3 regions of the Paenarthrobacter sp. RAF54_2 genome follow, and region 3 is predicted to be linked to each of the others. Evidence: riboswitches for the same ligand, from Rfam matches in the RefSeq annotation. Region 3 holds a riboswitch; each other region holds the start of a gene.
The links. A riboswitch is a leader RNA that binds a small molecule or an ion and turns the genes downstream of it on or off. The one in region 3 is predicted to bind S-adenosylmethionine.
Positions count from the first base shown of each region.

Region 1: linked by a shared signal. The riboswitch ahead of AB4Y87_RS05365 (DUF1737 domain-containing protein) and the one ahead of AB4Y87_RS07725 (aminotransferase class V-fold PLP-dependent enzyme) in region 3 are both predicted to bind S-adenosylmethionine.
Region 2: linked by a shared signal. The riboswitch ahead of metX (homoserine O-acetyltransferase MetX) and the one ahead of AB4Y87_RS07725 (aminotransferase class V-fold PLP-dependent enzyme) in region 3 are both predicted to bind S-adenosylmethionine.

Region 1 is NZ_JBFRDV010000004.1:264,756-268,023, reverse strand. It holds gene AB4Y87_RS05380 (hypothetical protein) at 1-81, opposite strand, end outside; gene AB4Y87_RS05375 (O-succinylhomoserine sulfhydrylase) at 92-1,300, opposite strand; gene AB4Y87_RS05370 (rhodanese-like domain-containing protein) at 1,301-1,711, opposite strand; gene AB4Y87_RS05365 (DUF1737 domain-containing protein) at 1,708-1,974, opposite strand; SAM riboswitch class IV at 1,989-2,100, opposite strand; gene AB4Y87_RS05360 (NtaA/DmoA family FMN-dependent monooxygenase) at 2,267-3,268, shown strand, end outside.
Region 2 is NZ_JBFRDV010000025.1:18,051-21,318, forward strand. It holds gene AB4Y87_RS21040 (bifunctional o-acetylhomoserine/o-acetylserine sulfhydrylase) at 141-1,457, shown strand; SAM riboswitch class IV at 1,597-1,711, shown strand; gene metX (homoserine O-acetyltransferase MetX) at 1,726-2,847, shown strand; gene AB4Y87_RS21050 (hypothetical protein) at 2,876-3,268, opposite strand, start outside.
Region 3 is NZ_JBFRDV010000006.1:253,468-256,735, forward strand. It holds gene AB4Y87_RS07720 (class I SAM-dependent methyltransferase) at 1-227, opposite strand, end outside; gene AB4Y87_RS07725 (aminotransferase class V-fold PLP-dependent enzyme) at 353-1,762, opposite strand; SAM riboswitch class IV at 1,795-1,908, opposite strand; gene hisN (histidinol-phosphatase) at 2,091-2,903, opposite strand; gene rsgA (ribosome small subunit-dependent GTPase A) at 2,959-3,268, opposite strand, start outside.

The sequences.
Region 1 (3,268 bases), on a different contig from region 3:
CGGCGAAATACCTGCAAACCAGATCGCCGTGCCGGCAACGATGACCGCTCCGGCACGGCGATAGGGATGATTCCCGCTCATGCGAGACAGGTTAGACCTGCTTGAGGGCCTTCTCCAGATCCAGAATGAGATCGTCTACATCTTCCAGGCCAACGGACAGACGGACCACGCCGTCGGTCAGCCCGATGGCCGCGCGACCTTCCGGACCCATGGCCCTATGGGTGGTAGTGGCCGGGTGCGTGATGAGGGATTTGGAGTCGCCCAGGTTGTTGGAGATGTCTATGACGCGCAGACCGTCCAGCAACGCGAACGCGYCATCCTTGGCGGACCGCCCGGAAGAAGGCAGCAACTCGAATGTCAGCACGGTACCGCCGGCCTTCATCTGCTTTGCAGCGAGCTCGTACTGCGGGTGCGATTTCAGCAACGGGTACTTGACCCAGCTGATGGCGGGTTGCTGCTCAAGCCATTCCGCGATTTTCAAAGCGGAGGCCGAGCTGTGGTTCACGCGCAGGCCGATGGTCTCCAGTCCCTTGGTCAACACCCACGCGTTGAACGCGGAGAGCGACGGTCCGGTGTGCCGCATCAACTGCTTGACCGGGCCATCGATGAATTCCTTGGTGCCCATGATCGCGCCGCCGAGGACGCGCCCCTGGCCATCGATGTGCTTGGTGCCGGAGTAAACAATGACGTCTGCGCCCAAGTCACCGCAACGCTGCAGCAGGGGAGTGGCAAAGACGTTGTCGACGACGACGGTCGCTCCCGCTGCATGCGCGAGCTCGCTGACGGCGGCGATGTCCACGATTTCCTGCATCGGGTTGGACGGCGACTCGAAGAACACAGCGGTGGTGGGTTCGGAGAGGGCAGCACGCCACTGATCGAGGTCGGGACCATCGACAAACACGGTCTCTACGCCCCAGCGCGGCAGGATCTCATTGAGGATCACGAAGCACGAGCCGAACAGGGAGCGGGCGGCAACCACGCGATCACCCGCAGCCAACAGGGCACCCAAGGCGGTGAACACAGCGGACATGCCGGACGCCGTCGCAAAGCAAGCCTCGGTTCCTTCGAGCAACCGCAACCGCTCTTGGAACGTGGCCACGGACGGGTTGCCGTAGCGGGAGTAAACGAAGCGTTCGTCCTCGCCAGTGAAGGCGCGTTCGGCGGCGGCAGCGGATTCGTAGACGAAGCCGGAGTTCAGGAAAACGGGTTCGGACGTCTCCTGGAAGTTGGTACGGTCAAGGCCACCGCGTACTGCCTGGGTGTCAGGGCTCCAGCTGGCGGCATCGGGATTGAAAGTCACTTAGTCGTTCCCCAGGTTGGTCGGCAGGCCACGGTTCTTCCAGCCGTTGATGGTGCGTTCGCCATACCGGTCCGGGTCACCTTCGAAGCCCTCTAGGACGTTGTAGGCGGTGAATCCGGCCTGCGTCGCGGCGATGGCAGCAGAGATGGAGCGCTGGCCTGAGCGGCAAATGAAAACGAGTTCCACGCCCTCGCCCTCAGGTGCCTGCTGCTGCAGGTCCTCGAGGAAACGGGAGTTGGGAATGCCGCCGGCGAGGTTCCACTGAATGAACAGGGGATCGTTCTCTGTGGCTTTGGTGTCCGGAATGCCGATGTGTGCCCACTCGGCCTCGGTGCGGACGTCTACCAGGATTGCGCCTTCTTCAAGCTTGGCCCATGCGTCCTGCGGGGTCAGGTCACCTGCGTAACTCATGCGTGTCCCTCGAATGCTTCTTCGTCGTCGTCGTTCTCCAACTGGTCAACAGCATTCGCGACGGCGGCGTCTGCGTTGGCGATGGCCGTGGGCAGCACGACGGCCTGCGCCACGATGACATCCGTGCCATTGAACGTGGCTGCCGGGCTGCCGTGGAGCACGTAGCCGTCGGCGAGGGCCGTGGTGATCCGCTCGCAGAATTCACGGGTATCCGGACCTGTAATCAGGCGGTAGGAGAGTTTTTCTTCAGTGGGTTCAGGCATTGGCTGGTGCTCCTCAGTCACGCTTGCAGTTCGAAGTGTCGATACGCCGAGTAGTCACCTGAGGCACCCCGCCGGAGAGAGGGTTGCCGACCAGCAAGTCAGGGCTTGGCGCTGGTGCTCATTACTCAAGAAAAACGTAACATCCCGCGGCGGCGGCCCGCACTTGCAAGCGGTTACGCGGCCGTCATGTTGCGTAACCGGCCGGTGCTGGAGTAGCAGCCCAAATGTGACGCCCCGGGAGCATAATTGACGCAGTACGACCCCCTGTAACTTCGCAAGAAATCAGGTCGCGGTGAACGGACAAGGCAGCTCTACACTCAAGCCCATGCTGCATTTTGGATGGTTCGTGGGGCACGGGTTCGGTGTCCAGGGCTGGGGAACACCCGGCTACAGCCTGGGCTACGACTGGAAGAAACCTGCCCTGTATCAAGACGCCGTGCGCGCGTTTGAGCAATCCGGCCTTGACCTTTTCATCATCGAGGATTCCCTTACTGTTCCTGATACTTATGGCGGCACTGCCGAGGTCTCGCTGGCACACGCCTCCTTTGCGCCTAAGCATGATCCTTTGGCGCTGGTCCCGTACCTTCTTTCCGCCACCGAGCACCTTGGAATTGTGCCGACGGTCAGCGCATCGTTCTACCCGCCCTTCACTGCCGCCCGGCTCCTGGCCACGCTGCAGCACTTCTCCGAGGGGCAGCTCGGCTGGAACGTTGTCACTTCCGGCAGTGACCTGGCAGCACAGAATTACGGTTTGGACCAGCAGATTGAACACGACCTTCGGTATGAGAAGGCGGAGGAATTCGTCGACGTCGTACGGAGGCTTTGGCGGAGCTGGGAACCTGACGCGGTGCTCGAGGACGTTGAGGCCGGCAGATTCGCCGACCACACCAAAGTGCACCCTATTAACCACCAGGGCGACTTCTTCAAGGTCCGCGGTCCGCTGAACACCGCACCTCTGACGGAGGAGCCCGTACTGGTTCAAGCCGGTGCTTCTCCTCGGGGCAAAGCGTTCGCGGGTGGGCATGCCGATGTGGCGATCGCCTTGGCGCGTGGCGTGGACGGCATGAAGGCCTACCGGGATTCCATCCGTGCCGAGGCTGCCAAGGCGGGCAGGAACCCCGACGACGTCAAGGTACTTTTCGTGCTCAAGCCCACCGTGGTTGGTTCATCAGCCGAGGCCGAGGAGTTGCGTGCACAGCGCCGGGAGCTTACCCAGCGTGATATCGACAGCCAGCTCAACTCGATCTCCTACCTGTCCGTGATCGACTTCAAGCAGTTCGACCTCGATGCGCCG
Region 2 (3,268 bases), on a different contig from region 3:
TCACGCCGGGTCGCGTGAAGACCGAAACATACTGCCTGCGTCACAAAGCTGTCCAAGTGCCCGAACGCTTCCTAGACTGGCCCCAGCCCACGCCTACAGCGATCAACGGCAAACCCGCGCGCCACTAAGAGGAGAATTCAATGTCCCAAGGATGGTCTTTCGAAACCCGCCAGATCCACGCAGGGCAGGAGCCTGACTCTGCTACAGGGGCGCGGTCGCTTCCGATCTACCAGACCACTTCCTTTGTGTTCCCCAGCGCAGAGAGCGCAGCCAACCGCTTTGCGCTGGCTGAACTCGCCCCGATCTACACGCGCATTGGCAACCCGACGCAGGATGCCGTGGAGCAGCGGATCGCCAGCCTTGAAGGCGGGCTGGGCGCATTGCTCCTCAGTTCAGGACAGGCCGCAGAAACCTTCGCCATCCTGAACATTGCCGAGGCCGGTGACCATGTCGTCGCCAGCCCCAGCCTCTACGGCGGCACCTACAACCTGCTGGCCCACACGCTGAAGAAGTTCGGTATCTCCGTGACGTTCGTGGAAGACCCGGACAACCTGGACCAGTGGCGCGACGCCGTGCAGCCCAACACCAAGCTGTTCTTTGGTGAGGTCGTCTCCAACCCGCGCCAGGACGTGCTGGACATCGAGGGTATCTCACGCGTCGCGCATGAGGCTGGTGTGCCACTGATCGTGGACAACACCCTCTCCACCCCCTACCTCATCCGTCCGATCGAATGGGGTGCCGATATTGTGGTGCATTCGGCTACCAAATATCTGGGCGGCCACGGTGCGGCGATCGCCGGCGTGATCGTGGACTCCGGAAACTTTGATTTCGGCAAGGACCCGGAGCGCTTCCCTGGATTCAATACTCCGGACCCCAGCTACAACGGACTCGTTTACGCCCGGGACCTTGGCAAGGACGGCGCACTCGGAGCCAACCTTTCCTACATTCTTAAGGCACGCGTGCAGTTGCTCCGCGATCTGGGTTCGGCGGTTTCCCCGTTCAACGCCTTCCTCATCGCCCAGGGCCTGGAAACCCTGAGCCTGCGCGTCGAGCGCCACGTCTCGAACGCCACCAAAGTGGCGGAATGGTTGGAAGCCCACGAGGACGTCGAATCGGTCGCCTTCGCGGGTCTGCCGTCCAGCCCTTGGTACGACCGTGGCCGTAAGTACGGGCCCAGGGGTACCGGTGCCGTGGTGGCATTCAACATCAAGGGTGGCATCGAGGCCGGCAAGAGATTCGTCGATGGCCTGGAGCTTCACTCCCATGTTGCCAACATCGGTGACGTCCGCTCGCTGGTTATCCACCCGGCGTCGACTACCCACAGCCAGCTCACGGTCGAGCAGCAACTGGTTGCGGGCGTGAATCCAGGCCTTGTCCGCCTGTACGTGGGAATCGAGCACGTGGACGACATCATCGCGGATCTGGAGGCCGGATTCAGGGCTGCCAAGGGCGCTTAGAGGAGCGGCCGCCCGCCGACGAAAATTCGCCGGGCGGCCCTTCACGGTGCGTGTTCCTGAACGAAGGGACCCCAAACCGTCACACAGCTGTCACATTCTTCGCCAAAACAGCGGTATTTTTCCTAGACTCTACGTATTAGGTCATGAGTGCCAGTGACAGCCCCGGCTTGCTGGCCGGCAACCCTCCTCCGCGGTGGGGTGCCCCGGGTGAAGACCTGGCCTGTCGCACGCAAGGCGGCAGGCAAGCGCGAGGTTAGGTGTCAAAGGAATGACCATTACTGCTACAGCACCCCCAAAACCGGGCAAAGAAGACGGGACGGTCAAGTACGCCGGCGTAGGTTCGCTGGAACTTGAAGCCGGCGGCTTTCTCCCGGATGTTGTGTTGGCCTACGAAACCTGGGGGCAGTTGAACGCGGATGCGTCCAATGCTGTCCTCGTTCAGCACGCACTGACGGGAAGCACCCACGTGGCCCGCGGCGCCACTGATGAGGAAGGCTGGTGGGAACAACTCGTTGGCCCCGGCGCGACGATCGACACCAACCGGTTCTTCGTTATTTCCATCAACATTGTGGGCGGCTGTTACGGCAGCACAGGCCCGTCGTCGGAGGCGCCGGACGGACGGCCTTGGGGATCCCGGTTCCCCCTGATCACTTTGCGCGACAGCACGGTGGCTGAAGCCCGTCTCGCGGATGCGTTGGGGATCAAGTCATGGCACGCCGTCCTTGGCGGTTCCATGGGTGGGGCGCGGGCACTTGAGTGGGCTGTGACCTTCCCTGAGCGTGTCCAGCGGTGCGCAGTTATTTCCGTCGGGGCCTACAGCACAGCCGAGCAAATCGCTTTCGCCCAGTCGCAGACACTCGCCATCCGCCAGGACCCGAACTTCAAGAACGGCGATTACTACGGTGGACCAACTCCTGAGGCGGGCCTTGCCCTGGCCCGCCGGATAGCCCACATCACGTACCGATCAGCACTGGAGCTTGATTTCCGCTTCGGGCGGGAAGCCCAGCACCAGGAGACGCCCCTGGCCGCCCCGGTCCTGGGGGAGCGCGGCCGCTACCAGGTGGAAAGCTACCTCGACCACCAAGGCACCAAGCTGGTGCGCCGGTTCGATGCGAACAGCTACATTGCCATCACCGAGGCACTCATGTCCCACGACATCACCCGGGGCCGGGGCACCTTGCGGGAAGCCTTGGCCGGCGCCACTGCTGAATTCTTTGTGGCTGCCGTCGACTCCGACCGCCTCTATTTCCCGGCCCAGTCATTGGAACTGGCACAAAACCTGCCAGGCAATGTGCCCGTCCACGTGATCGAGGCTCCCATCGGGCACGATGGCTTCCTCACCGAAATCGGGCAGCTGTCTGTCCAACTGCATCAGGCCTTCTTCGCCTAACGGCCAGGCTTTCTTCGCCTAGGCCAGCTCAGCCGTTCATGATGTCGCCGCGCTGCTTCATGTAGTCCTCCATGGCGATCTCGCCGTTGCTGAACTTGAGGTCCAGTTCGGCCAGTTTGCGCGCGCGGAAGCCTTGCTGCTCAGAGCCGCTGTGGCTGGGGAACGTAGATGAAGAAGCGTTCGACGGGGGTCCTGCCGGCGGCGGTGCATCGGCAGGGCGGACGTGGATTGGCTCGCCCGGATAGCCCGGGTAGTTCTGGGTGGGATATCCCTGTGCCGGATAATTCTGGGGTGGGTAGCTCTGCGGGGGATAGCCGGGGCCAGGGTAGTTCTGGGGCGGGTAGTTCTGGGCAGGGTAGTTCTGGCCGGGGAAGTTGCGGTCTTGGAAATTACGGTCCTGGAGCCGCCGCGCCCGGGACCT
Region 3 (3,268 bases):
TCGACGGCGGCCACCTGCAGGCCGCGGTCCACGAGCAGTGCCGTAAATTTTCCCGTGCCTGCACCAATATCCGCGGCGGACTTCGCTCCAGGAGGGAGAAGCCAATCCACTGAGTCTGTGGGATAGCCGGGCCGAACGCGATCGTAGTGTTCGCCGCCGTCCTGGAAGCTCTGGCCCAGCTCGCGGCGGCGCGTGGCATGCAGCTTGGGACCACCCGGCCTGCCAATGCGGCCGGAAACACTTCCGCCGGAAACAACGCCGCCGGAAACACTACGGGAAGGCACGGCCACGCACAGACTCCTTTACCGCGAAGGCCAGTTACCCTACGAATTTACCGCACAGTACTTGCGTTTCAGTCGATCGTGCAGGGTGCAGCCCCTGCGGTGCCCGGGGTGTTTGGTGCCCATTCCGGGTAGCTGCGGTGGTCGTTGGCCGGTACCCAGCGTCCCTCATCCACTACATAGTCCCAACCGAGACCCGTGCGCTTGAGTTCTTCAATACCAGCCAGCAGTCGTGTGGCATCCTCCAGTCGGGAGCCCACGCCGAAGCTGGCTCGCAGGGAACCGGAAGGGAGTCCTAGCCGCTTGAGCAGGGGATGGGCGCAGAAGCGGCCGTCACGAAGTCCTACACCGTGTTCTGCAGCGAGATAGGCGGCGACCAGTCCGGCGTCGAATCCTTCCACCGAGAAATTGACCACGCCGATGGTGTCCTCGGAGTCGCTGAAGATCCGGTGGACGGTCACGCCGTCGATTGCCTCAAGTCCCTGAACGAGATACGAACGGATGGCAGCTTCATGGGCATGCCATGCTTCTGGGTCCAGGCCTGCCAGCACCTGTGTCGCGCGGGCCAATGTTGCCGCGCCGAGGACGTTGGGGGAGCCGCCCTCGTGGCGGGCGGGACCTGAAGCCCAGCTGACCGAGTCGAGGCGGGCTTCACGAACGGCGCCACCGCCGGCAAGGTGGGGAGTACCGGCGTCGAGCCAGTCAGGACGGCCCACAACAACACCGGCGCCGAACGGAGCGTAGAGCTTGTGCCCGGAGAACACGATGTAGTCGACGTCTGCTTCAGTGATGTTGATGCGGCGGTGGGGGGCAAGCTGCGCGGCGTCCACCACAATCCGGGCACCGTATTCGTGCGCAAGGGCTGCGAGTTCGGCGATCGGGAGGATCTCACCGGTCACGTTCGAGGCCCCGGTGACTGCGAGCAACGAGACGCCCCCTTGGCTAAGTTCCTCGCGGAGCTTGGCCAGGGTAGCTGTCAGTGTCGAAGCAGCTACGACACTGCGGTGAGGGACGCCCTGCCAGGGGAGGAGATTGGCATGGTGTTCGATGTCCAGGTAAAGGACCTCGCCCGTTGGCTTTCCGTCCAGTTGCGGTAGGCAGCCTGCCAACAGGTTCAGCGAGTCCGTGGTGTTCCGGGTGAAGATGACGGAATCGTCGGGACGGCCGCCGACGAATTCACGGACGATGTCGCGGGAGTTCTCGTAGACCGAGGTGCTGATCTGGGAAGCGTAGCCCGCGCCGCGGTGGACACTGGCGTAGTAGGGGAGGATCTCATTGAGATACGCAGAAACAATTGTCAGCGCTGGAGCGGATGCTCCGTAGTCAAGGTTGGCGTAGCGGACGTGGCCACCCTGGATCAGGGGAGCTTGCAGCTCCGCGCCTGTGACGGCGGCCAGGGGCCTGCCTGCAGCGGCTTCGTGCGCTGCTTCTTCGACCACAAGGGACGGCAGAACGGTGGAGTTGAACGTAGCAGTGCTCATGGGACCTCACTCAAGAGGGACCCCCTCAGGGGGATCCGCGCTTGCCGTATCCGTTCCGGACCGGCCAGGTCGTCACCCGGGGCACCCCACCGCGAATGGAGGGTTGCCGGCCAGCAAACCGGGGTTTAGCGCTGGCACTCGTGACCTGTAAAGAGGTTAGGGCACGCCTCTGGCCTGCTCCAAAGTCGCTTCGCTTTGTTAAGCACATTGTTACGAAGGGTCCGGAAACTGGGCTTTGGGCGAAGAAAAGACGGCGGAGGCCCCGAAAAGGAGGCATCCGCCGTCGAAAATTCTATGCAAAGCCGGTTGGCTAGTTGGTGCCGCTGGGTCAGAGGAGGTCATCCAAAGCAGGGTTTAGCCGCTTGAGGACCTCTGAGTGCAAGATGGAGTTGGTGGCCAGGGCGTTGCCGCCAAAGGGGCCGTCCTCGCCTTCCAGTGACGTGAAGCGGCCGCCGGCTTCCGTCACGATGGGAACCAATGCTGCCATGTCGTAGACATTCAACTCTGGCTCGCAGGCGATATCCACGGCACCCTCAGCTACCAGGCAATAGGACCAGAAGTCGCCATAGGCCCGCGTGCGCCAGATGTCTTCGGTCAACCCCAGGAACTCGTCCAGATTTCCGCGTTCCTTCCAACCGGAAAGGCTGGAATATGACATTGAAGCATCTGCCAACTGCGAAACGTTTGACACCTTGAGCCGGGTGGCTGACGCGAGGGAGCGGCCCATATAGGCGCCCATGTCCTTTGCTGCCCACCAACGCTTGCCCAGCGCCGGAGCACTGACAAGTCCGACGACCGGCTCGCCTTCGTCAACAAGTGCGATCAGGGTAGCCCATACAGGAACTCCCCGAACGAAGTTCTTGGTGCCGTCGATGGGGTCGATGATCCAACGCCGGGAGCCGTGGCCGCTGCTGCCGAACTCCTCGCCGAGGACGGCGTCACGGGGGCGCGAGCGCGACAATTGGCCACGAATGGCTTCTTCCGCAGCCTTGTCGGCATCCGTCACTGGCGTGAGGTCAGGCTTGGTCTCGACCTGCAGATCCAAGGCCTTGAAGCGGTCCATGGTTTGGGCATCCACGGAATCCGCCAGCACGTGGGCCAGTCGGAGGTCATCGTTGTAGCTGGAAACGGGTTGGGTCATGCCACCAAACTATCGTGAAACGTTCCCTGCAGTTGGGATCGCCTTGCACCAATGCTTAGTTGACGGTACCCAGTTCTTTGGTCTCTTTCGCTTCCAAACGCGGGTCCGCGCCCAGCAGCCGCCGGAGCGAAGACAAGCGGGCCACCCCGGAAGGACCGGCGTGTCCCTCGTTCACCCACGCGTCAAGTCCGCAATTGATGGCACTGGCATCGTGCTTGCAACCGCGGTCGCAAGCTTCGGTGCCCGGTTCCAAATCGGGGAAGGAATGCAGGATGCGGTCGGGGTCCACATGCGCGAGTCCGAAGGAGCGGATACCGGGGGTATCGATGATCCAGCTACCCGGCGGTGCATCCGCCAGCTTCAAG